Regions from separate parts of the Rhodococcus qingshengii JCM 15477 genome, predicted to be linked through region 2. Evidence: riboswitches for the same ligand, from Rfam matches in the RefSeq annotation. Region 2 holds a riboswitch; each other region holds the start of a gene.
The links. Region 2 has a riboswitch for cobalamin ahead of M0639_RS14740 (cobaltochelatase subunit CobN). Riboswitches for the same ligand answer to the same signal wherever they lie in the genome.
Positions count from the first base shown of each region.

Region 1 (5,959 bases), 2.1 Mb from region 2:
CTGGTGGACCCGAACAGCTACATCGATCCGGCGATGTACATCTGAAGCACTCCTTCTTCGATGGCCACCCTCGTGTAGACGGCGGGTGGCCATCGGCGTCGGCTCAGGCTCGCGTCAGGTGCCACCCGCGACGTCCCAGTACGACGGCCGTCGCAGCGCCCAATGCTGCTCCGATCAAGGGATAGCAGGCCAGGACGAGCCAGCGCGGTCCGTCTAAGGGTTCGTAGGCGGTGGCTATTGTCGACTCGTAGTCCCGAGCCATCTGCACGTCCCGGAACGGTACGTAGGAGCCCTGATAGACGATGGTCTCGTCAGGGCTGGTCATCACGTCGATCAGACTGCCCACCAGGGGAATTCCCCCGACGACAAATCCCAGAACCGCCAGAATCACGATCAGTGTGCGCATCGCCCGAGCCTATCGCCCGGCCGGAAGTTCAGACTGTGATCGACGGTTCTTCGGGGGTCGAGAGGGTCAGGATCGCCCGCACGACACGTGGGCTCTGCTCGAGTGAGCGCTCGAGTTCGCGCAACGTGTGGGCCACACGGGATTCCGCGTAGTCACCGACCAGGTCGACGCTGGCCACCAGGTAGACCTGTCGCGGCCCGAGGTATTCCATACGCAGGAACGTGATTCGGTTGATCTCGGGCAGTTGGGTGAGAGCTTCGATGGCTGCTGCCCGCAGCGTCGGTGAGGCCTCTTCGCCGACCAGGAAGCGGCGGTTCCGATCTATCAGAATGATTGCGATGACCCCGAGGAGAATGCCGACGAAGATGGAGCCGAGGGCGTCGGGGACGGGTGAACCGGTGACCTGGTGCAACAGAACACCGACGAACGCGATGACCAAACCGATAAGTGCCGCAGCATCTTCGGCGAACACGGCCCGAGTCGTCGGGTCGGATGTGTTGAGTGCCTGGGTCATGACGTCGCGGTTCACGGCGGACGCTTCGTTTCGGAGTTGTTTGTACGCCTGCCGGAACGAGATGCCTTCGAGGATGAACGAGACGCCGAGGACGGCGTAGGCGACACCGAAGTCGGACGCCGGTTCGGAATGGAACAGTTCCTGGATGCCATGGGTGATCGAGACACCCGCGCCGAGTGCAAACAGTCCGAGGGCGGCGAACATCGACCAGATGTAGGCCTCCCGGCCGTAGCCGAGTGGCTGGTCTCGGTCGGGAACCCTTTTCGAGCGGCGGTTCGCGATCAGCAGCAGCACTTCGTTGCCGGTATCGGCCCAGGAGTGGGTGGCCTCTGCGACCATCGATGCAGATCCGGTGACGATGGCGGCCGCCGTCTTGGCACCGGCGATCAGCGCGTTCGCCGCAAACGCCAGTACGACTGTCGTGGTGCTCTCGTCGGCCGATGCTTCCGTTTCGGTGCTCACGATTCTCAGGCTAGGCGGGTGACGACGGTTTCGTGCGGTGACGCTCGGCGACGGAGTGCAGCAGTGTGGCGACGGCGTCGTGGAACTGCGTCAGGCCCGGCTCTTCGACGGGAAAGTGCCCGCACCCGTCCAGCATCACGAATTCGGTGGGTGCGTTGATGCGGCGGAGGAACTGCAGGCTCAGTTCGGGTGGCGTCCATCGGTCGTCGGCCGGGTGGGTGAGCAGAACGGGCGTCGTCCGAAATGCTTCGGGTGCGGTGTGGTCGAACGAGAAGTAGCTGCTGAGGAATCCGAGTGGCACCCGAACACCGCCACCGCGCGGATCGGTTGCGCACAGCGTTGCGAGCTCCCGATTGCTGCTCATGTTCGCCACGTCGGCGACCCAACGGATGGGCACGCGGATACGGCCCACCAGTCGTTCGGTGCGCCGCATCAGGGGAGCGCCGTAGACACCCATCGGGCCGAACCGCGCCGCGGCAGCTCTGGCCGATGGATCCGAGGGATCGAGCAGGCAGGTAGCGACGACGGCGTCGGCCAGACCGGTCCGCGCGGCTACCTCGTAGGCCAGCAGACCGCCGATGCTGGCTCCCAACAACACCAGCGGCCGATCGTCGGCTGCCTTCTCGGCCCGGACGAGATCGCAGAGGAGATCGACCCACTGCTCGTACCGGACGCCGGCGGGATCGGCTACGACGGTGTCGCCGTACAGCGGAAGGTCAGGGAAGAGGACTTCGGCTCCGAGTTTCACGCCGATCCCGGCGAACGGCCACAACGCGCCCGAGTAGCCGCCGGCGCCGTGGATGCCGAGAACACGAACCGGCGCGTCTGGAACCACGGCCCGTGCGACGTGGACGGTGTTGCCGTTCCACTCCCACCACGTCGGGGTCGGCGCCGGCATGTGGTCGGTGTACCGGTCGGGCATAAACTTCGAGTAATTGGCGCTGGTCACCTACACAATTCTCGGTATCGGCGTCGCGGCTGACAACTCGCATCGGAGGACCGTGTCGACTCGGCGGAAAAGGCCCTCCCAGCAGCGCTCGAGGGCTACCTACGACGCGATCCTGGAGGCAGCTACTCGCGTTTTCGCTTCGGAAGCCATGGCAGCGACCACCAACCGGATCGCTGACGAAGCAGGGGTGTCGGTGGGCTCGCTCTACCAGTATTTCGGCGACAAGTACGAGATCCTCTCGGAGTTGGCGAACCGTCACGTGAGTGCTGCGCGGGAGAGTTTTGCGCTCTGCCTTGCCGACATCGTCGAGCGTGAGCTCACCCCGGAGGAGGCCGTCCGGATGTTGGTGGAGTGCGCGGTCGAAGTGAACAGTAAGCCGCGAGAGTTCTTTCACCTGCTCTACGATCAGGTTCCGCGTACGCGTGAGCTCATCGAGCAGGTCGAAGAAATGAATCGTCAACTGGTACTAGGCTTTTCGGAGCGACTCCAGAGCCACGGTTTCAGTGCGGAGGATGCGTTGTTGACGTCGCGGCTGACCGTGACTGCCGTGGACAGTCAGGTGCATCGGGTTGTGCTGGAATCGGATTCACCCGAAGAACTTCGAGTGCGAACGGAAGCCGTCGTACGGCACGCGAGATCGATGATCGGGTCGCAACCTTGATCCGGTGTCGAGAATGGTGACCGCGGTCCGTTATGGTTCTGACGTCATCATCGAGGTAATGGGAAGTCGGTGCAATTCCGGCGCGGTCCCGCCACTGTGAGGTCGTCCCTGCGTCGACCGTAGCCAGATACCACCCTCGTTGACGTTGTGTCATGCCACGAGGATGGATCGGTCACACCATGAATGCTGTTGGCGGAGCTCTGTCTCCACCTACCCACCTGCCTGCGCCGAAGGCTGGTGCACCGCGAGGACGACTCGGTCCGGGTATCGTGCTGCCCGCTCTGGTGATCGTCACCGTGCTCTCTGCTGTGTGCGCGTTGGCGTTCGGATCCGAGATGCTCCCCGTGTCCACTGTGGTGGACGTGGTGCACTCGCGCTTCGGAGGCCCACCCGTCACGCGTTCCGAACTTGCGATCGTGTGGGGGATCAGAGCACCTCGGGTACTGCTCGGTCTGGCCGTCGGCGCTGGTCTTGCCGTCGCCGGCGCGGTGGTGCAAACCCTCGTCCGTAACGCTCTCGCCGATCCCCACCTGCTGGGAGTGTCGTCCGGCGCGAGTGTCGGTGCCACCGCCGTCATCACCACCGGACTGTTCGCCGGCGCGGGAGTGTGGGCGCTCAGTTTCGGCGCGATGATCGGGGCGTTGGGAGCTGCGATTCTCGTCTTCACCATCGCGACGCTGCAAGGCGGTATCACTCCACTGCGATTGGTTCTGACCGGCACCGTTACCGCATCCGCCCTGTCGGCGATCGCGAGTTTTCTGGTGCTGCGTACCAATGATTCCCAGGCCGCGCAGTCCGTATTGTTCTGGCTCCTGGGAAGTTTGGCCGGGGCATCCTGGGACAAGTTGTGGGCGCCGGTCATCGTTGTGTTCCTGCTGACGGCAGCGGTGTTCGCGCTGCACGGTTGGCTGGACGCGCTGGCGGCCGGACCGGACGTCGCGGCTTCGCTCGGTATTCCCATCCGAACCCTGCGAAACGTGCTGTTCGGCGTGCTGGCAGCGTTGGTCGGCACGATGGTTGCGGTGTCCGGCGCGATTGCCTTCGTAGGCCTGGTCATACCGCACGTCACACGCATGCTTGTCGGAGCCAGACATCGAGTGGTGTTACCGGCGGCAGCACTGATCGGCGCGTCCTTCCTGGTGTGGGTCGACGTCGTGGCGCGGACCTCGTTGCGGCCGACCGAGATCCCGCTGAGCGTGGTGACCGGGGTGATCGGGGCCCCGCTGTTTCTCCTGCTTCTCGGCCGTCGGCGCTACCGATTCGGTGGCAGTTCGTGAGCGCCCGAGCCCTGGCGCTGACCGCGTCCGGAGTAGTTGTCCGCATCGACCGTCGAACCATCGTCAAAGGCGTCGACATCGCGGCCGACGCCGGTGCAGTAGTCGGCGTGGTTGGTCCGAACGGATCGGGCAAGTCGACGTTCTTGCGTGCTCTCGCCGGTCTCGGGCCGATCGCCGGCGGTGACATTCGTGTCGGCGGCGACTCCGTGCACGCGATGCCCGCGCGGTCGCGGGCCAAAGCCATTTCCTTTGTGGCGCAGGAAGAGCAGAGTCCCGCCGATTTGTTGGTTCACGAGTACGTGAGTCTGGGCCGCACACCACATGCAAAGCCCTGGAGCGTCGGTGGAAAGCACGAGAATGCCGTCGTCGATCGTGCTCTGGGCGAGGTCGGAATGATCGAGCACCGGTTCTCTTCGATGGACACGCTTTCCGGCGGTGAGCGTCGGCGGGTGTTTCTCGCCCGAGGTCTCGCGCAGGACGCCGGTGTGCTCATCCTCGACGAGCCGACCAATCATCTCGACATCCGGCATCAACTCGAACTGCTCGATCTGGTCCGGTCGTTGGACCGGACGGTGATCATGGCACTGCACGACCTCGATTTGGCTGCGGCAGTGTGCGATCGGGTGCTCGTGCTCGCGGATGGAGTGGCCAGGGCGTTCGGACATCCATCCGACGTACTCACCACCTCGGTGGTGGCAACTGTTTTCGGCGTCGAGACTTTCGAACTCGTGAACCCCGCGACAGGCCGTTCACACCTCGTATTCGAATCACGAAATTCTCAACCACAACACACATTTTCGGAGAGTGCACTTTGATACACGTCAAGACCCGCGCGTCGTTCGGTGCGGTTGTAGCCGCGACAGCGTTGTTGGCCGTGTCCGGATGCTCGGCAACCGCGCCCGTCGACGAAGCCGCGGACAAGACTTCGGTCACGCTGGAGAACTGCGGAACGGAAAGCACTTTCCAACTTCCGATCGAAAAGGTTGTTGCCACAAGCAATGCGGCCAATATCGGCACCATTCTCCGAGTCGGCGGTCTGGATCGTCTCGCTGCCGTCGTGTTGAACACGAACAACGACGCGGTCATGGAGTCGATGTTCGGCCCTGGAATTGCGGACGTCCCACACCTGGACGGAACGATCACGATGGAGACGATTCTGGGTAAGCAGGCGGACCTGGTGGTCGGCTCCTACAGTGGCTTGTTCAAGGGCGCCTCCGGTGTGACGCCGGAATCGCTGCAGAGCAACAACATCGACTCATATGTGATCTCCGATAGTTGTCGGCAGAGTGCCGCAGCGGATTCCGCGCTCGGCACGATGGGTCCGTGGGATGCCCTTCGTGCGGACGTGACCAATTACGGAAAGCTGTTCGGAACCGAGGACACCGCCGCCGAGGCATTGACCGAATTGGATTCACGTTTGGCACGTCTGGAGTCCGCGCCAGATGCCGCCGACAAGCCGAAGGTTTTGATCTACGACAGCGGTGAAGAAGATCTGTACACCAGCGGAGGCAACGGAGCCCCCAACGGAATCATCGACGTCGCCGGGGGAACCAATGTGTTCGCCGACGTCGACAACACCTGGTTCAAAGCGAGCTGGGAGACCGTCGCGAAGTCAGAACCCGACGTCATCGTGATCATGGACTACAAGAGGAGCGCTGACGAAGTACAGGGCAAGATCGACGCGATCAAG
Region 1 is NZ_CP096563.1:1,161,493-1,167,451, forward strand. It holds gene epsC (serine O-acetyltransferase EpsC) at 1-45, shown strand, start outside; gene M0639_RS05270 (hypothetical protein) at 104-406, opposite strand; gene M0639_RS05275 (cation diffusion facilitator family transporter) at 435-1,382, opposite strand; gene M0639_RS05280 (alpha/beta hydrolase) at 1,393-2,331, opposite strand; gene M0639_RS05285 (TetR/AcrR family transcriptional regulator) at 2,318-2,992, shown strand; cobalamin riboswitch at 3,009-3,144, shown strand; gene M0639_RS05290 (FecCD family ABC transporter permease) at 3,262-4,269, shown strand; gene M0639_RS05295 (ABC transporter ATP-binding protein) at 4,266-5,084, shown strand; gene M0639_RS05300 (ABC transporter substrate-binding protein) at 5,081-5,959, shown strand, end outside.
Region 1: linked by a shared signal. The riboswitch ahead of M0639_RS05290 (FecCD family ABC transporter permease) and the one ahead of M0639_RS14740 (cobaltochelatase subunit CobN) in region 2 are both predicted to bind cobalamin.

Region 2 (5,959 bases):
CTCGGAAGGCTCGAGCTCGCCGAGGGTTACGACGCGAACTGATTCCTCGGCGCCGGCAACATCGCGCCCGATGACAACAGGAGTCTCGGGGGAGCGGTGCTCGAGCACGAGGTCCTTCATGGCTTGGACCTGCCACGTCCGGGACTTCGACGCCGGGTTGTATACCGCAAATGCCATGTCTGCGGCTGCAACTGCCGAGATACGGCGAGCGACGACATCCCACGGCTTGAGGCGATCAGACAACGAGAGCACCGCATAGTCGTGCCCGAGGGGAGCGCCGACGCGACTGGCGACAGCGTTTGCCGCCGTCATGCCGGGAAGGATGCGGACCGGGACCCCGCGCCACTGGTCTTCGGCGGCAACTTCGAGAACTGCTGCAGCCATGGCGAATACGCCGGGATCTCCCGACGAGACGACAGCTACACGGGCGCCGTTCTTCGCCAGGTCCAACGCCATCGCGGCGCGTTCGGCTTCGACGCGGTTGTCGCTGGAATGGCGCCGCTGGCCCGGACGCGTCGGCACGCGATCGACGTACGGGCCGTAGCCGACGAGGTCGGTTGCGAACGAAAGCTCATGCGCCACTTCAGGTGTGGTCCAGGCGGTGTCGCCCGGCCCGAGTCCGACCACGACCACCTCGCCGCGGGATTCGGTTGCAGGTCGAGGGTTGTTCGACGGGCTCGGAACGATGGCGATCGAGAAGTACGGAACTCCGTCCGGGTCGACCTCGGCAGCGGATTCGACGCGTTGACGTGTGGTGCTCGCGCGCTCGACGTAGTGCGCTTCATCCAAGCGGCCGGAATCCTCGAGCGATTGGAGGACCGGTGGGAAGGTACGTCCGAGCTTGAGGATGGCCGCGGCGTCGGTTTCCTTGAGCCGCCTGGTCAGCTCAGCCTGCGGCAATGTTCCGGGTAGGATCGTCAGGATTTCTTCACCCTCGACCAGCGGCTTTCCGAGTGCAGCAGATGCCGCGCTGACGGAGGTGACGCCGGGAATCACCTCGGCGTCGAAGCGATCGGCCAGCCTCTTGTGCATGTGCATGTAGGAGCTGTAGAAGAGTGGATCGCCGGCGGCGAGCAACGCGACGGTTCGACCGGCCGCGAGGTGAACTGCCAGCCGTTCGGCAGCCGCTTCGTAGAACTCGTCCATCGCGCCCTGGTATCCGCCGGGATGATCAACGGTCTCTGTGGTCACGGGGTAGACGAGGTGTTCTTCGATCTGTCCTTCGCGCATGTACGGCGCTGCAACTCCGCGGGAGATGCTCTTGCCGTGCCGCGCGGAGTGGAACGCAACCACATCGGCCTCGCCGATGACGCGGGCGGCCTTGACGGTCACCAATTCGGGATCCCCGGGGCCGATACCGACACCCCAGAGCTTGCCTGCACTCATTCGACTTCGCTCGCAATCGCATTGACGACGGCCGCGGTGATCGCGCTGCCGCCGCGTCGACCGCGGAGAACGAGATGATCGATCCCGCTGGCGTGTTCGATGAGGGCTTCCTTCGACTCGGCAGCGCCGATGAAGCCGACCGGACCACCGACGATGGCGGCCGGACGGGGTGCGCCGGCTTCGATGAGGTTCAGGAGATGGAACAGTGCGGTGGGTGCGTTTCCGATCGCGACAACAGCGCCCTCGAGCTTGGCTCCCCACAGTTCGAGAGCAGCCGCCGAGCGAGTGTTGTCGATGGTCGACGCCAGCACGGGAACCCGCGGATCGCCGAGGGTGCAGATGACGTCGTTACCGGCGGGCAGACGCTTGCGCGTGATGCCGGCAGCCACCATCTGAGCGTCGCAGAAAATCGGCGCGCCGTCGCGCAGAGCTGCGCGCGCAGCCGAGACGACACCGGGTGTGAAGGCGACGTCGTCGACGAGATCGACCTGGCCACTTGCATGAATCATGCGCACTACAGCTTGCGAGACATCCGCCGGGAAACGGCTCAGGTCGGCTTCGGCCCGAATGGTGGCAAAGGACTGGCGATAGATTTCCGCGCCGTCACGGATGTACTCGATCATGTGCCACACGATAGAGGCATCACCGATCGGCCGGATTCACCCGGTAACCGTCACCCGTCGCAATCACATCCGCTACGTCCCCGCGGGGACGTCCGCAGCTGCGGTCGCACCCGGCCCAGTGCTGGCGCCCGACGACAGGCAGTTCTGCCTGCTCGACGGCGGTGATTGCGTCGGTGCGCACATCGGCGAGCGACTTCTCGCATCCCGGGCTTCCGGTGCAGGCGGTGACCTCGAGCCACGGTGAGTTCTCGTCGAAGATCAACCCCATGGGTGCCAGCACCCGGACTACCTGCTCGGCTGCCCATTCGTCGAGGTCGAAGATATGCACCGATCGCCAGGGCGTCACGACGACGGGCTTGTCGACGGCGGCGAGGAACTCGGCCAGCCGAGCGTCGAGCAGCCCGAATCGCAGGCCGCCGCCCAGAGCTACGGTCCCGTCGCGCTGCTCGAGCCAGCCGATAGTGGGCCGTGCATCCGGCGTGAGGTCCGCCGCAACGGTGGACTCGGCGCTCAGACCCAGCTGCTCGAGGGTGCGTTCGATTCCGTCCGGAACCTCGGCCAGGCGCCAGTGCTTGTCGCGGACGTCGAGGAATGATCGGGCCGCCGCGAGGAGCAATTCGACGGCGTCGTCCGCCTGTACACGATGAGTGGTGTGGTGACCGGCGAGCACCAGTGAATGCTCGGTGGCGCTGAGTGCGTGGAGTCCGAAATCGCCCCGAAGCCCGCTGATGTCTCCGCGCCCGTCGTCGAGGGTGAACAGGGTTCGCCCTGGCAGATCTGCCAATGCTTGATCCGCTTGGATCGCCGAATCGAGACGGTGGACCAGTTCACGAATGTCGGCGACGCCCCCGATACGGCCGGACAGTGGGGACGCGAGGATGTTGCGCACTCGCTCGTGCGTCGCTGACGGCAGCAGACCGGCCGAAGCGATTCGCGATGCGAAGGCTTCGGGGTCCGAGACCGAGCGCAGTTGTACGTTGCCCCTCGAGGTGAGTTCCATCTGCCCGTTGCCGAGATCGCGCGCCGCGTCGGCGAGCGTCTGCAACTGGGTGGGGGTGAGGAGTCCGCCGGGTAGGCGCACGCGAGCCAGTGCGCCGTCGGCGGCGTGGTGAACTTGCAGTGCACCCGGGCACGCGTCTGGCTGTGAACGGTCCGTGGGCATGGCTCCAGGGTACGACCTGTCATGAGTGCCTTCTGCGGACCGGTAGCATCACCACCACCAGTGACGGCAGTTGAGGAAACCGGTGGAAGTCCGGTGCGGTCGCGCCACTGTGAGTGTTGCTCGAGCGGGACGTGTTTCCGCTCGGAAACACGAGTCAGACCCTCAACCGCCGTCGATGACAGATCTGTGCCACGGGGCGCGAAACCCCAGGAAGGCTTCACCCGTGATTCTTCTGCTCTCCACGTCCGACACCGATCTGCTGAGCGCCCGCGCCAGCCAGGAAGCCGGCGACGGAGTTTCCTACCGCTGGGCCAACCCCTCACGCTTGCTGGTCTCGGAGGACTTGCCGCCCTTGCTCGACGGCGTCGACCTCGTGATCGTTCGTATCCTCGGCAGCCGTCGCAGCTGGGAAGACGGCCTGGACATGGTCCTCGCCTCCGGACTCCCCGTAGTCGTTCTCGGCGGCGAGCACGCGCCGGACGCCGACCTCATGGAGTGCTCGACGGTTTCCGCCGGTGTTGCTGCCGAGGCGCACAACTACCTGGCTGAGGGTGGCGCACAGAATCTGGCACAGCTGCACCACTTCCTTTCCGACACGGTCCTGCTCACCGGCCACGGTTTCGAGCCGCCGGCCCACCTGCCTTCCTGGGGCATCGCTGATTTCGCGCCCGATCTCGACTCGGCGAGCGGTCCGGTCATCGCAGTTCTGTACTACCGCGCTCAGCATTTGGCCGGCAACACCCGGTACATCCAGGCGTTGTGCGACGCGGTCGCCGAGGCCGGTGGCACCGCGCTCCCGATCTACTGTGCATCTCTGCGAACAGCTGAAGCCGAACTTCTGAGCACGCTCCGCCGCGCCGACGCCATGGTCGTGACAGTTCTCGCTGCCGGCGGCACCAAGCCCGCCACCGCGTCCGCCGGTGGGGACGACGAAGCCTGGGATGTCGCAGCACTCGCTGCACTCGACGTCCCGATCCTGCAGGGGCTGTGCCTGACCAGTAGCCGCGCCACCTGGGACGAGAACGACGACGGACTGTCGCCTCTCGACGTCGCGACGCAGGTGGCTGTGCCGGAGTTCGACGGTCGCATAATCACCGTCCCGTTCTCCTTCAAGGAAATCGACTCCGACGGACTGTCCACCTACGTCCCCGACGTCGAGCGCGCCGCCCGTGTCGCCGGGATCGCGGTCCGTCACGGCAAGCTGCGCCACATTCCCACCACCGAGCGTCGCGTTGCTCTGATGCTCTCGGCGTACCCGACCAAGCACGCCCGCATCGGCAACGCGGTCGGTCTCGATACTCCGGCGAGCGCAATCGACCTGCTCACCGAAATGCGTTCTGCCGGTTACGACCTCGGTCCGGTCGACGGTCCGGACGCAGTTCCTGGCCTGGCGGCGAAGGACGGCGACGCGCTGATCCATGCCCTGATCGCGGCTGGCGGCCAGGATCCCGACTGGCTCACTGCCGAGCAGCTCGAGGGCAATCCGATCCGCATCTCGGCAGCGAAGTACCGCGAATGGTTCGCCACCCTGCCCGAGGAACTGCGCAGCGGTGTCGAAGAGCACTGGGGCGCAGCGCCCGGCGAGCTGTACGTCGACCGCTCGCAGGATCCCGACGGCGAAATCGTCATCGCGGCACTGCGATTCAACAACATCGTCCTCATGGTCCAGCCGCCGCGGGGATTCGGTGAAAAGCCCGTCGCGATCTACCACGACCCGGATCTGCCGCCAAGCCATCACTACCTCGCGGCCTACCGCTGGATCGCTGCAACACCGGACAACGGCGGATTCGGCGCCGACGCCGTTGTGCACCTCGGTAAGCACGGAAACCTCGAATGGTTGCCGGGCAAGACGCTCGGCATGTCGAGCAACTGCGGCACCGACGCGGCCCTGGGCGACCTGCCGCTGATCTACCCGTTCCTCGTCAACGACCCGGGTGAAGGAACACAGGCAAAGCGTCGCGCCCACGCGACTCTCGTCGATCACCTGATCCCGCCGATGGCCCGCGCCGAAAGCTACGGCGACATCTCCCGTCTCGAGCAACTGCTCGACGAGCACTCCAACATCTCCGCACTGGACCCGTCCAAGCTGCCGGCCATTCGCCAGCAGATCTGGACGCTGATGCGGGCAGCCAAGATGGACCACGACCTCGGCCTCGCGGAGCGTCCCGAAGAAGACGTGTTCGACGACATGCTCCTGCACGTCGACGGTTGGCTGTGTGAGATCAAGGACGTCCAGATCCGCGACGGCCTGCACATTCTCGGCCGCGCACCCGAGGGCGACGCCGAAATCGAACTGGTCCTGGCCATGCTCCGTGCCCGTCAGATGTGGGGCGGCGAACAGAGCGTCCCTGGTCTGCGCGAAGCTCTCGGGCTCAGCGAAGACGGCGACGAGTCCCGCAACCGTGTCGACGACGTCGAGGAAAAGGCGCACGCTCTGGTTCGCGGCATGTACGACGCCGACTGGAACCCCGCTGCGGCAGAACAACTCAGCGACGACGAGACCGTCGTGAAGATCCTTCAGTTCGCGGCCACCGAAGTGGTTCCACGCCTCCGACAGACGAACAACGAGATCAAGCAGGTCCTGCACGCGCTCGACGGCGGCTTCATCGCCGCCGGCCCGAGTGGGTCACCGCTGCGCGGCCTGATCAACGTGCTTCCCACCGGTCGTAACTTCTACTCCGTCGATCCCAAGGCAGTTCCCTCACGACTGGCGTGGGAGACCGGTCAGGCGATGGCCGAGTCGCTCGCCGCTCGATATCTCGCCGATCACGGCGAGTACCCGCGCTCG
Region 2 is NZ_CP096563.1:3,228,474-3,234,432, reverse strand. It holds gene cobJ (precorrin-3B C(17)-methyltransferase) at 1-1,386, opposite strand, end outside; gene M0639_RS14750 (precorrin-8X methylmutase) at 1,383-2,009, opposite strand; gene cobG (precorrin-3B synthase) at 2,029-3,171, opposite strand; cobalamin riboswitch at 3,223-3,355, shown strand; gene M0639_RS14740 (cobaltochelatase subunit CobN) at 3,395-5,959, shown strand, end outside.

Region 3 (5,959 bases), 2.0 Mb from region 2:
GTCGGCTTCCGAAGTTTGCCGATTTCCGCGGCCAATGTGCGGTCGTTGTCCTCCCGGGCGGCCTTCACATGATGTGTACGCGCCTCGACGAACTCGCCGGGGTCGAGCCCGTACAGTTCGTTGGCGACATCATCGAGGGTCACGTATCCATATTGGCACTCGGAACGGTTACATGTGGCAAGGCGGAAGGTATCGCACGGTAGGTACTCCGCCGGGACCGTCCAGGCGAACCTCGGCGTCGACCTGGTAGACCTCGGCTATCAGGTCAGCGGTGAGGACCTCGGTCGGGCTTCCGTGGGCAACGATGGATCCCCGGTTCAGCATCACTATCGAATCGCAGAACATGGCGGCCAGATTCAGATCGTGCAATGCCATGATCGTGGTGGTGGGGAGGCGTCGCACGAGCGCGAGCAATTCGAGTTGATGGTTGATGTCCAGGTGATTGGTCGGCTCGTCGAGTAGCAACTCGTGAGGTTCCTGAGCGAGGGCGCGCGCGATCTGGACGCGTTGGCGCTCCCCGCCGGACAGGGTGTGCCACGACCGGTCCAGCATGCCGGCGAGGTCGGTGTGTTCGATCGCTGCCCGAACGGCGTCGCGATCGGAATCCGACTGCCCACCCCACAGTCCGCGGTGAGGTGTGCGTCCGAGTTCGACTACCTCCGCGACCGTCAGATCGATCTCGGTGTTGCTGTGCTGATCAACGGTCGCGATCCGACGCGCGATGTCGCGGCGTTTCCAGTCGGACAACGGGGTTCGGTCCAGGGTCACGACACCGGATGTCGGACGATTGTGCCCGGCAAGCAGTTTCAGCAGCGTCGATTTCCCCGAACCGTTGGGGCCGAGAAGCCCCACCGTACTTCCGGTTGTAGGCGAGACGTCGAGGTCGTCGACTATGAGCGCCCCGCCGACCCGCCAACTGACGCCGGTAGCTTCGAGTGTCATGGCCTGGCCTTCCGTCTCCAGAGGATGACGGCAAACGCAGGCACACCGACCAGCGCGGTCACCACACCGGCCGGGAGTTCCTGCGGCGCAATGGCTGTGCGTGCCACAGCGTCGACCCAGACAAGGAAGATGGAGCCGATCAGTGCGGACGCGGGCAGGAGTCGGCGGTGGTTCGAACCGACGAGAGCCCGCGCCGCGTGCGGGAGGACCAGGCCCACGAAGCCGATGGCGCCTGCGACGCTCACGATCACTGCGGTCATCAAGGCTGTTGCCAACAACAGGGTCACACGCACCCGCCACACGTTCACCCCCAGCGACGACGCCGCGTCCTCGCCGAAGGCAAAGGCGTCGAGTGCGCGGGAGTGAGTCAGACAGACCACGAGGCCGACTGCGACCACCGCAGCGCAGAGTGCGACGTCGAGCCAGTCGGCGCCGCCGAGTGAGCCCAGGAGCCAGAACATCACGCCGCGGGTCTGCTCGGGATCGGCCGAGGTGATGACGATGAACGAGGTGAGCGCGGAGAACAGTTGGGTCGCGGCGACACCGGCCAGGATCACCCGATCCGGCGTGCCGCCGGCCGCATGGGCGAGCAGCAACACAAGGGCGAAGGAGATCACCGCGCCGATGAAGGCGCCGCTCGACAAGCCGATCACTCCCGACCCGACTCCGAGGATCACGATCAGTACGGCACCGGTCGAGGCGCCGGACGAGATACCGAGGACAAACGGATCGGCCAGCGGATTGCGAAGCAGCGACTGCATGATCGCACCGCACAACCCGAGACCGGCACCGCAGAGCGCGGCGAGCAGGGTACGCGGCAGACGGAGGTCCCAGACGATGCCGTCACGGATAGGGGTGACGTCCGCCGCGGTACCGCGGAGATGGCCGACGACGATCGAAGCCACCTCACCGACCGACAGACCGGCCGGCCCCAACGTGATCGCCACGGCAGCCGATCCGGCCAGCGTGACAACACCGATCATCCACAGCAGGGTGACGGTCGTCGGGTTGTCACGCAGCCGAACTCTTGTCGTCATCTCACGCCGTAGACCACGTAGTCGTCGAACAGCTGCCAGACCGTCCCTGACTCCCGAAAACCTGCTTGCGCGAGCGCCGCCAACTGGAAGTCGACGGCCGTGGGCGCAGTGGCGTCACGTCCGGCGAATCTGCGCTCTCGCTCGTCGGTCATTGGTCCGATGCCGGGAGTTGCCCGCAACTCCTCCCACCAGCTCTCCCACTCGGGAGCACCGGCAGCAAAGGCGGAGCGTTGCGTCTGCTCGTCGTGAGCCTTCGCCCATCGCCCGATGACAGGGAAGCGGCTGTCGAAACGAAAGTGATCACCGTTGAGCAGGACTCCGTCCGGACTCAGCAGTTCGCGGCACTGCCGGTACACCTCGACGAGCTGCTGCGGTTGCAACCAGTGCAGCGCGGTTGTCGACACTATCGCCTGAACCGGCGCAGCCACCGAATTCGGCCAATCGGCTCCCGCCAGATCTGCGTCGATCAGCTGCAGTCGGTCACCGAAACGCGTCGACGACTGGCGGGCGAGCTCCAGCAGCATCGGGTCGTAGTCGATCCCCACAACGCTCGCATGCTCGAACTTCTCGAGAATTCGGGCGCTCAGTGAACCCGGCCCGCAGGCCAGGTCGACAACCGTGAACGGGGTGTGCGCGTGCTGCAATTCGAGAACGTCGAGAATCACGTCGAAGCGCTTCTCACGGTCGGCGATGTATGCCGCCTGCTGGTCGTCCCACTGGCGCACCAGTTCACAGATCTCCGCGGACATCTAGACCACACCCAACTGGCGCAGCCCGTCGGAGAGCTGTTCGATGCCACCGACATTGCGGATCGAGGGATCCATCGTCGTTCCTTCGAGGATGATGTAACGCTTGTTCTTCACTGCGGTGAGCTTGCTGGCGACCGGGTCCGATTCGAGGAACGCGATCTTGTCTGCGGCACTGTCGCCGTCTCCACCGCGGTCGAGATCTGCGAGCACCAGCACGGTCGGGTCTCGATCGAGGACACTCTCCCAACCGATTTCGGGCCAGTACTGCTTGTTGTCGTCGAAGGCGTTCTTCGCACCCACCGCGTCGGTCATGATTCCCGGTGCACCGCAGCACCCGGCGAAGTACGGAGTCTTCGTGGCTGCGTACCACCACGCCAGCGTCACGTTCTCAGCTCCCAGTGCCGCCGTGGCGGTGGCCGCGCGATCCTTCAAATTCTCGGTGAGCTCGACACCTTTGTTCTTGACATCGAACAGTGTTGCCACGTCGTCGATTTCGTCGTACAAGTCGTCGAGCGTGAGGGCCTTGCTCTGCTCGGCATCCTGACCGGTGCACTCGCTGGGTGACTGATATGTCGCGACACCGAGGTCGGTGAACTTGATCCGGTCGGCGATGCCCTCCGAGGTGAACGTGTAGTTGAACGTCGTGTAGACCATGTCCGGTTCGCGTTCGAGGACACTTTCGAATGACGGGAACTCGGTGTCGAACGCCTGGACCTGACCACGCGCCTCGCGCAGTTCTGGGAGGACATCGTCATCGCTCATGGCGTACCCGGCCATCCGGTCCTGCACTCCCAGCGCGAACAGCATCTCTGCTGCAGGTTGATTTACCGCGATTGCCCGTTCGATCGGTCGCTCCACCGTGACGTCTCGGCCACAGTTCTGGACTGTCACGCGCGATTGTTCGGAAGAGTTGGATAGTCGGGCAGCACTGTCGTCGGAGGAGCAGGCAACCAACGACGCGCTCAACAGGGCAGCGACGGCGGCGGCGGGTAGGCGAAGTCTGGACAGACGCATGGAATCTCGTTCTCGCAGGGGCTCGTTCGCGGAGCCCGTTACCGTGTGAACAGGCGCCTGTTGACCCCTGCTGCCAGCCGGTATTCGGACTCGAGATCGCCCCACCCGAGCGCCTTCCCAGATTCTCATCCAGTGGCGTAAGCCCGGGCGGTCACCCTCACCGCTGCGCGTCAGTTCCGGATTCACACCGGATTCCCTGACCCCCTGTGTGGAGGTCCGCTGGCACAGAGGAACTTATCACCGCAGTGCACCGCCGGTCAGGTCGGCTGGTGTGAGGCAATCAGATCTCGATGGCCAGGTCGTCGATGTCGGTGAGGGTTCCGCCGTCGGCGAGGATGCGCTCGTAGTTCTCGCGTCGACGGAGGTCGATTTCGGTGTTGCTGACGCCCTCCTTCCAATATCCGAATATCGCGACGTCGTTTTTGTCGAGTCCGACGGTCGATCGAAAGTGCTTCCGGATTGCGCGCATCTCGTTGCGTTCACCGGCGCCCCACACGACGTAGCTCGCGGGATTGGCGAGCTCGCGTGCTCGTACCGCCAGTGGGCCGTCGGGCTCGGTCGGATCTGCGCTCACGCGGTGAAGCTCCAGGCCGGGGAGGGCGGGCAGTTCGGCGAAGGCGACCTCGTCATCTGTTGTGACCCAGCCGATTCCGACGACGTCGGTAGGTAACTGCTCGATGATCGAGTGCAATGCGGGTATTGCGGTGCCGTCCAGAAAAAGTGCGATACGTCGACCAGGAACATCAGGGATCAAGAAGTGTGGCCGCGGACCGGTGAGGCCGAAGGTGTCACCGACGGCCAACGCTGCTGCCCACCTCATCATCGGACTGGTCTGTCCGTGCAGGACCACATCGACGACGATCGATCCGCTCGCTGAATCGTAGGAACGCACCGTGTACACGCGCGAAGCGTCGTCGAAGGCCGGCCCGAGATTCATGCGTACGGTCACATTCGGGCGTGACCAGGTCGGATCGTCGGTCGACTCCGTCAAACGAGCTGTGATCCGCAGCAGGTGATCGCTCGGTCGCTCCATCGCTTCGACGATCGCGAGAACGTCGTTGAGTCCGCGATTGTGGTCAGCGGTCCGTAGGACGGTCGTCGGGGGAGTTGTTGTGCGCGAGGCGTCTGCATGTGTCATCGACTGTGCTCCTGGATCGGGTTTTCGGGATGCCGCCAGGTTAGTGCTGCCTAAGTCGAGCGAGTTGTCCAGAAGTGACATCTGATTACCTGAATGATTCGGGTCTCGAAACGACGCGGTTGAGCGAGTGGTGCCGGCGCTGCTACCGTGCCTGTGATGTCCATACGCCGCTGTTCTCTCGCTTCCGGCCGTGCACTGCGCACGGCCCGATTCGGCGTAGCGACTTTCCGACGTGGGCGTAAGGCGATCGACCGCCGCCCGTCCGGTCTTGTCTGGATCGAAAGAGCCTTGGCCGCACCGGCCGGATCCGTCTGACATTCGCCACTTCGGCGAGCATTGCCTCGCCGAGATTTCGCAGTGCCACACCTGTTGCAGTGCTGCGCATTTCCCGTACCTGAAGTTGCTCGCGGGTGAGTTGTGAGTGTCGGCGCCACCGAGCCTGGAATGCCAGCCAACTCGTTTTCGTGAAAGGTACACAGCAATGAATCGTTTCGAAGGTCGTCGTATTCTCGTCACCGGCGCAGGATCTGGAATCGGGCAGGCCACCGCGCTGCGGTTGCTCGCCGAAGGTGGCCGCGTGGTCGCTGCCGACATCTCCGAGCAGGGTTTGGCGAACACCCGGAAATCGGCAGAACATGCTTCGACGGAGGATCGCCTCGACACCGTCGTCGTCGATATCGGTGACGAGGGTTCCGTCATCAAGGTTGTGGGTCAGGCGATTTCGTCTCTCGGGGAATTGGACGTACTGGTCAACGCCGCCGGGATACTGCGTGGTGGGCACACCCACGAGACCTCGCTGGACCTGTGGAATCAGGTGCTCTCCGTGAATTTGACGGGCACTTTCCTCGTCACGCGCCAGGCACTGCCGGCTCTCCTTGCCACCGGCAACGCAGTCGTGGTGAATTTCAGTTCCACCTCCGCTGCCTTCGCGCACCCGTACATGGCCGCGTATGCCGCAAGTAAGGGAGGAATCCAGTCCTTCACTCACGCACTGGCTCTCGAATACGGCAAGCAGGGTCTGCGTGCCGTCGCGGTGGCTCCGGGCAGTGTGAAGAGCGGGATCACCGATACTACGGCGT
Region 3 is NZ_CP096563.1:1,274,608-1,280,566, forward strand. It holds gene M0639_RS05795 (hypothetical protein) at 1-143, opposite strand, end outside; gene M0639_RS05800 (ABC transporter ATP-binding protein) at 169-942, opposite strand; gene M0639_RS05805 (FecCD family ABC transporter permease) at 939-1,979, opposite strand; gene M0639_RS05810 (class I SAM-dependent methyltransferase) at 1,976-2,728, opposite strand; gene M0639_RS05815 (ABC transporter substrate-binding protein) at 2,729-3,742, opposite strand; cobalamin riboswitch at 3,801-3,981, opposite strand; gene M0639_RS05820 (siderophore-interacting protein) at 4,023-4,880, opposite strand; gene M0639_RS05825 (hypothetical protein) at 5,037-5,195, shown strand; gene M0639_RS05830 (SDR family NAD(P)-dependent oxidoreductase) at 5,362-5,959, shown strand, end outside.
Region 3: linked by a shared signal. The riboswitch ahead of M0639_RS05815 (ABC transporter substrate-binding protein) and the one ahead of M0639_RS14740 (cobaltochelatase subunit CobN) in region 2 are both predicted to bind cobalamin.

Region 4 (5,959 bases), 1.1 Mb from region 2:
CCGGCGGCATCGAGGCTGCGATTGGCGATGGAGTCCGTCGTGATCGCCCACAGCGCCTGCTGCCGAACGCCGGACACCTCGGCGAGTACCTCGATCACGGGATTGAGCGAGCGGAACATCGCGTGGCCCAACTCCGCCACACTCCGCGAGATCGGGATGACCGATCCGGCAGCAAAACCGCCCAGATAGCCGTTGTCACGCAAGAAGATCCGCCCACCGTCCAACGATGGATCGGCCGCGAACCCGGTGACCATCCCGGTTCCGATCGGAATGCCGGTCAGCGTCGAGCTGGCCGAGTACCACCACAACGTGCCGTTCACTCGACTGTCCGCACTCCCCCATCGCTCTGCCGTATCGGCGACACGTGCTGCCAACCACTGGGGGTCGGTCATCAACACCGCGGGCACCGTATCCGGATACGCGCTCAGGTTGTCGAAGAACGGCACAGCTACTGCCATACGGGCGTAGATCCCGGCCACCGATTCCGTCATGCCAGCCCCAATATCTCCATCCGCGGACGTACTCCGCGTTCGACTCGCGCCCTGATGCCGAAAACCTCGGCCAACAACGGCTCGTCCAACACCTCGACCGTAGACCCACACGCGCGGAGTTCACCTTCGGTGAGCACGGCAAGGTTGTCGCAGTACTCGACTGCCAACCGTAGATCGTGCATCGTGACCACAACTGCGAGCCCCGCCGACGCAAGTTCGGTAAGCAGTTCCATCACGATCAACTGGTGACGAAGATCGAGATGATTGGTCGGCTCGTCCAACAACAGAACCTTGGGCTCCTGAGCCAATGCGCGAGCTATCGAGACACGTTGCCGCTCACCACCCGACAGGGTCGATACGTCTCGTCCGGCAAGCTCGACCAAACCGACCTGCTCGATGCACCGGTCCACGATGGTGGTATCGCGCTCCGTACTTCGGTCCAACCAGCTGCGGTGCGGAGTTCGTCCGAGCGCGATCGATTCACGAACCGACAGTCCTGCCGAGACAGTGGGTTCTTGAACACTTGCCGAGACAGTTCGGGCGATGTCCTTACGCGAGAGCGTCGTCGAGTCGACTTGATCGATCAGAACTGCGCCACCTGTCGGCGTCAAAGCGTTGTAGCAGCAGCGCAGCGCCGTCGTCTTGCCACTGCCGTTCGGCCCGACCAAGCCCAATATTTCACCGGACTTGACTGCGAAAGTGATGCCGCGCAACACTTCGCGATTTCCGAGCCGCGCCCGGGTCTCGACGAGTTCGAGCAGGGGCGCAGTTTCGGAGTCTTTCGGGAGTGTCACTGTTCTGGTCTGTGTCACTGTTCTGGCCTGTGTCACTGTTCTGGCCTGTGTCACTGTTCTGGCCTGTGTCACTGTTCGAGCCTCCGATACTGCCGGTAGAGCATCCAGACGAAGATCGGTGCACCCACGAGGGCCGTGATCACTCCGACCGGAACTTCAGTGGATTGTGCCACCGAGCGCGCAGCGGTATCCGCGGCAACCATCGCGACGGCGCCCAGCAGGGCTGCAGCAGGGAGCAGTCGAATTGCTCTGGTGCCGACGATGAAGCCGGCCAGATGCGGGATCAGCAGACCGATGAAACCGATTCCACCGGCAACGCTGACTGCTGCGCCCGCCAGTACGGAGACCGCGAGCAAGGACAAGACACGGAACCGTCGGACGTTCATACCGAGTGCAGCAGCCCCGTCGTCACCGGTCTGCAAAACGTCCATCCATCGCGAACTGAACAGAAGGGCTGTGCCGACGACGGCCAGTGTGATCGTCGGGAAGATCAGCGTCGACCATCGTGCATCACCGAATCCGCCGGCAATCCAGTGCATCACCGACGTCACGTGCCGATCATCGGCCAATACCAGGATGCAAAAGGTGATGAGCGCCGAGAATATCTGGGCGAGCGCGACACCCACCAAAATGATCGCGGTCGGCTGCGGATACCGGCCGCCGATCAGCAGTGCGAGAAACAACGGGATCATCGCCCCGACGAATGCTGCGACCGGAATCGTGAAAACCCCGAGGAGGCCGGCGCCGAAACCCAGCACCGACACGAGCACCACCATGAATCCCGCACCCGACGAAACTCCGAGCAGATACGGGTCGGCAAGAGGATTCCGTGTGACAGCCTGAGCAACAGCGCCCGACATCGCCAACGAAGCACCCACCACCGCGGCAGTGAGTGCACGTGGCAGGCGGGAGTCGATCACGATCGACTCCCGCGCCGCGGTCCACCACGTCTCGAAAGTCCCTGGCGCCAAACGGGCTCCGACTATCGCCCAGACGTCACCGACGGGAATGCGAACCGATCCCAAGGAGACGGCCAACCCCAGGACGATCGCCAAGGCGACCGCCAAGCCGACAAGCAGGGCGCCGTACCCGTAACGCGTGCGGGTCACTTCGCCGCGTCAGCGCCTGGATGGAAGGCTGTTGCGATGGTCTGTGCCGAACGCACCAACCGTGAACTCTCGAACAGGTCAGCGAGAGGAACCACGACGAACCGGTTCTGCTGCACAGCAGGGGTGGTCGCCATCAACGGCTGGGCACGGAGGAAGTCGATCTTCTGCTCGGCTGTCTTGTCGCCGTAGTCGATGACCACGATCGCCTGGGGTGCACGCTCGGCAACAGCTTCCCACGATGCGTCGATGTAGGGCTTTGTCCCTTCGGCGAAGATGTTCGAGACGCCGGAGTATTCCGCGACCAATTGACCGACGCCGACTCCGCCGATGGTCGTCGGAACCTGGTCACCGCTGTCGTAGAAGAAGGTCGGTACCGGCGCCGCGTCTCCGACCGAAGCGCGGACGGAATCGAGACCATCGCTGATCTCCTCTGCGACCTCGCGGGCGGAATCTTCGACGCCCAGGACTCGACCGAGTTGCGTGTAGTCGTTCTCGAGCAATCCGATGTCGGGGAACCCGGTGCCACAGTATTCCGAGAAGAGGAAGGTGTTGATTCCGCGCTCGCCGAAAGCGTCTCGGGAACGGCCTTGCTTCTCGTTGAAGGCACTGGTCATTCCTCCGACCACGAAGTCCGGATCGACGTCGAGAACCTGCTCCATGCTGGGGAACGTATCGGAGAGGCTGGGAATCTTGTTGAATACATCGGCGGTCTCGGCAGTTGGCGGGTTGTCGCTGTACGCCCGCCCGACAATCCGATCACCCGCGCCGATCTCGATGAGGGCTTCGGTGACGTGTCCGTTCAAAGACACGATGCGCTGCGGCGGCGAATCGAAGGTCATCTCGCGATCGCAGTTGGTCACGGACACCGGCTGTGCGAAGGATTCCGCAGCAGACGCCGACTCTGATTCCTGACCTTTGGAACAACCTGCCGAAACCAAGGCGACCGCGATGAGAACAGCGGCGGCGCGGGACGGGGAGAACTGAAGTGACACGGGGACCTCGTAAGGGCTCTGAGCCACGAATGAGAATCCGACAGACAACTCCGCCCGCACGCTGATCCTCGGCCAGAGCTCCTGCTGGACTTCCTTTTCGTAGACCACGACGAATGGATGTCGCACACCGCGCGGCGGGTAATCGGGCTTGCCGACACTCGGTGACTACCGAGAATCGACCTACCGTTGCGGGTCAGCGCCGGATTCGGACCGGCTTCCCCCACACACGTGGCTTGCAAGTGCTTCGAGCAGTATGCATGACGTTTCCGATTCAAGACCAAACGCCCACTACAGTCGATCTGGCCAGACGCCCCCACACACCGGAGTTGATACATGACACGCTGGGCCCAAACCGTCGTCGCCCGGAAATGGTGGGTACTGAGCCTCGCGGTTCTGATAGTTCTCATCAGTGGGGTGTGGGGACTCGGAGTGTTCGGCAAGCTCAGCCAGGGCGGCTTCATCGATCCGGGCAGCGACTCCGCGAAGGTCGCCGACATCATCGAAGACAATCTCGGACCGCAGACCCCGGACATCATCGCGATCTACTCGCCCACGGACGGCAAGACTCTGGACGACATCGGGCCGGCAGTGACAGCCGCCGTCGACCAATTCAAAACCGAAGTGCCGACCGCTTCGGTGAAATCGTATTGGGGAACAGACGCCGCAGCGAAGGCCAGCCTGCTCTCGAACGACGGATCCATGGCGGCCGTTGCGATCACGTTGGCACCGGACTCGGGCGTCACGCCCGCCACTTTCGCCGATCTCTTGCCGAAGCTCGAAGTCGAAGGTGCCGAGGCACAATTCGCGGGTAACACCGTCGTCGGCGTCGCATTCAACACCAAGCTCGAGAAGGACCTGGTGGTCGCCGAAGCCATCGCCATTCCGATCACTCTGGTGCTGTTGGTCTTCATCTTCGGCGGCATCGTCGCTGCTGCCGTGCCCGTGTTCGTGGGTGTACTCAGTGTCCTGAGTGCTTTGGCGGTTCTGCGAATCCTCACGCTGATCACCGATGTGTCCTCGTTCTCGATCAACGTCGCTTCTCTTCTCGGGTTGGGACTGGCCATCGACTACGGACTGTTCGTGGTCGGTCGGTTCCGTGAAGAACTGAATTCGGGCTCGGACCCGGGAGCGGCTGCTCAGCGGACAGTTCTGACGGCGGGTCGCACCGTCATGTTCTCGGGTCTACTGCTGATCTGTGCGTTCAGCGGCATGCTCGTATTCCCCCAGGCCGTCATCCGGTCTCTGGGCTTCGGCGCGATCGCTGCGGTATTGAGCGCGGCCGTCCTGTCGCTGACCGCTGTGCCTGCGCTACTTGCCATTCTGGGGCATCGCATCAACGCCCTGACATGGCGCAAGGATGCGGCGCAACGCGGCGAGGAACGCTCGCGCAAGTTCTGGGGCCGCGTCGTCACGTGGGTGATGAAGCGTCCGGTCGCAGTCTCGGTGACGATCGTGGCCGTGCTGCTCGTGATGGCCTCGCCGCTGCTCGGCGCCCGGCTGGGAGAACTCTCGTACACCGCACTACCGGACAACGACCCCGCTCGCGTCGCAATGGACACGTTGGTCAACGACTTCCCGCAAACCGGAAACGGCGCAACGATGATCCTTCAGGCCGAGGACGGGAACACTCTCACCCCGGCCGAAGGTGCAGCGATCGCCGAGTCCGCCGGTCAAGTCGAGGGCATCGGTCAGGCGACCGTCGTCGCGAGCACCAATCAACTCGTCGCGGTTCAGGCTCTCTACAGCGAGGGCTCTACACCCCAATCACAGAGCGCCGCAGTGACAGATCTGCGTGCGATCTCCGCTCCCGACGGAACGGTGCTGCTTGTCGGCGGCGGTCAAGCCATGGTCGACGACGGCAACAACGCCGTCCTGCACTGGCTACCGGTGATGATCCTCATCATGGTCGGATCCACCCTGATCCTGTTGTTCCTCGCGTTCGGTTCGGTGGTGCTGCCGATCAAGGCGGTGCTGATGGCAGCCCTGAGTCTCGCGACCACCTTCGGTGTCCTCACCTTCGTCTTCCAGGACGGACACGGCGTCGAACTCCTCGGGGTCAGTCAAACTCCGCTGGAGGCGACGTTTGTCGTGCTCATCCTGGCGGTGGTCTTCGGATTGTCCACGGACTACGAGGTTTTCCTGATGTCACGGATGGTCGAGGCCAAGAACGCGGGAGCGACGACAGAGGAAGCGGTCAAGTTCGGAACCGAGCGCACCGGCCGCATCGTGACGGCTGCCGCCTTACTCCTGATAGTGGTGACGGGGGCCTTCGCAATGTCAGGGCTGTCAGTGATGAAGTTCCTGGGCGTCGGCATGATCGTCGCGCTGATCGTCGACGCGACCATCATCCGCATGTTGCTCGTGCCCTCGCTCGTGAAGTTGATGGGCGAAGCGAACTGGTGGGCTCCTGTGTGGCTGAAAAAGGTTCACGCGAAGGTCGGCATCGGCCACTGATCGCGACTGGATCATGTCACTGAAGAGTGCCTGGGATCCTGCGGAGAGCCGTGTTTGACTAGGGGTCGTGGATGACTTACCTGAGAGTGTTGTGGTCGGCTCAGCAGTGTTTTCGCGTG
Region 4 is NZ_CP096563.1:2,141,476-2,147,434, reverse strand. It holds gene M0639_RS09810 ((2Fe-2S)-binding protein) at 1-491, opposite strand, end outside; gene M0639_RS09805 (ABC transporter ATP-binding protein) at 488-1,285, opposite strand; gene M0639_RS09800 (FecCD family ABC transporter permease) at 1,354-2,394, opposite strand; gene M0639_RS09795 (ABC transporter substrate-binding protein) at 2,391-3,386, opposite strand; cobalamin riboswitch at 3,503-3,648, opposite strand; gene M0639_RS09790 (MMPL family transporter) at 3,720-5,840, shown strand; gene M0639_RS09785 (hypothetical protein) at 5,908-5,959, shown strand, end outside.
Region 4: linked by a shared signal. The riboswitch ahead of M0639_RS09795 (ABC transporter substrate-binding protein) and the one ahead of M0639_RS14740 (cobaltochelatase subunit CobN) in region 2 are both predicted to bind cobalamin.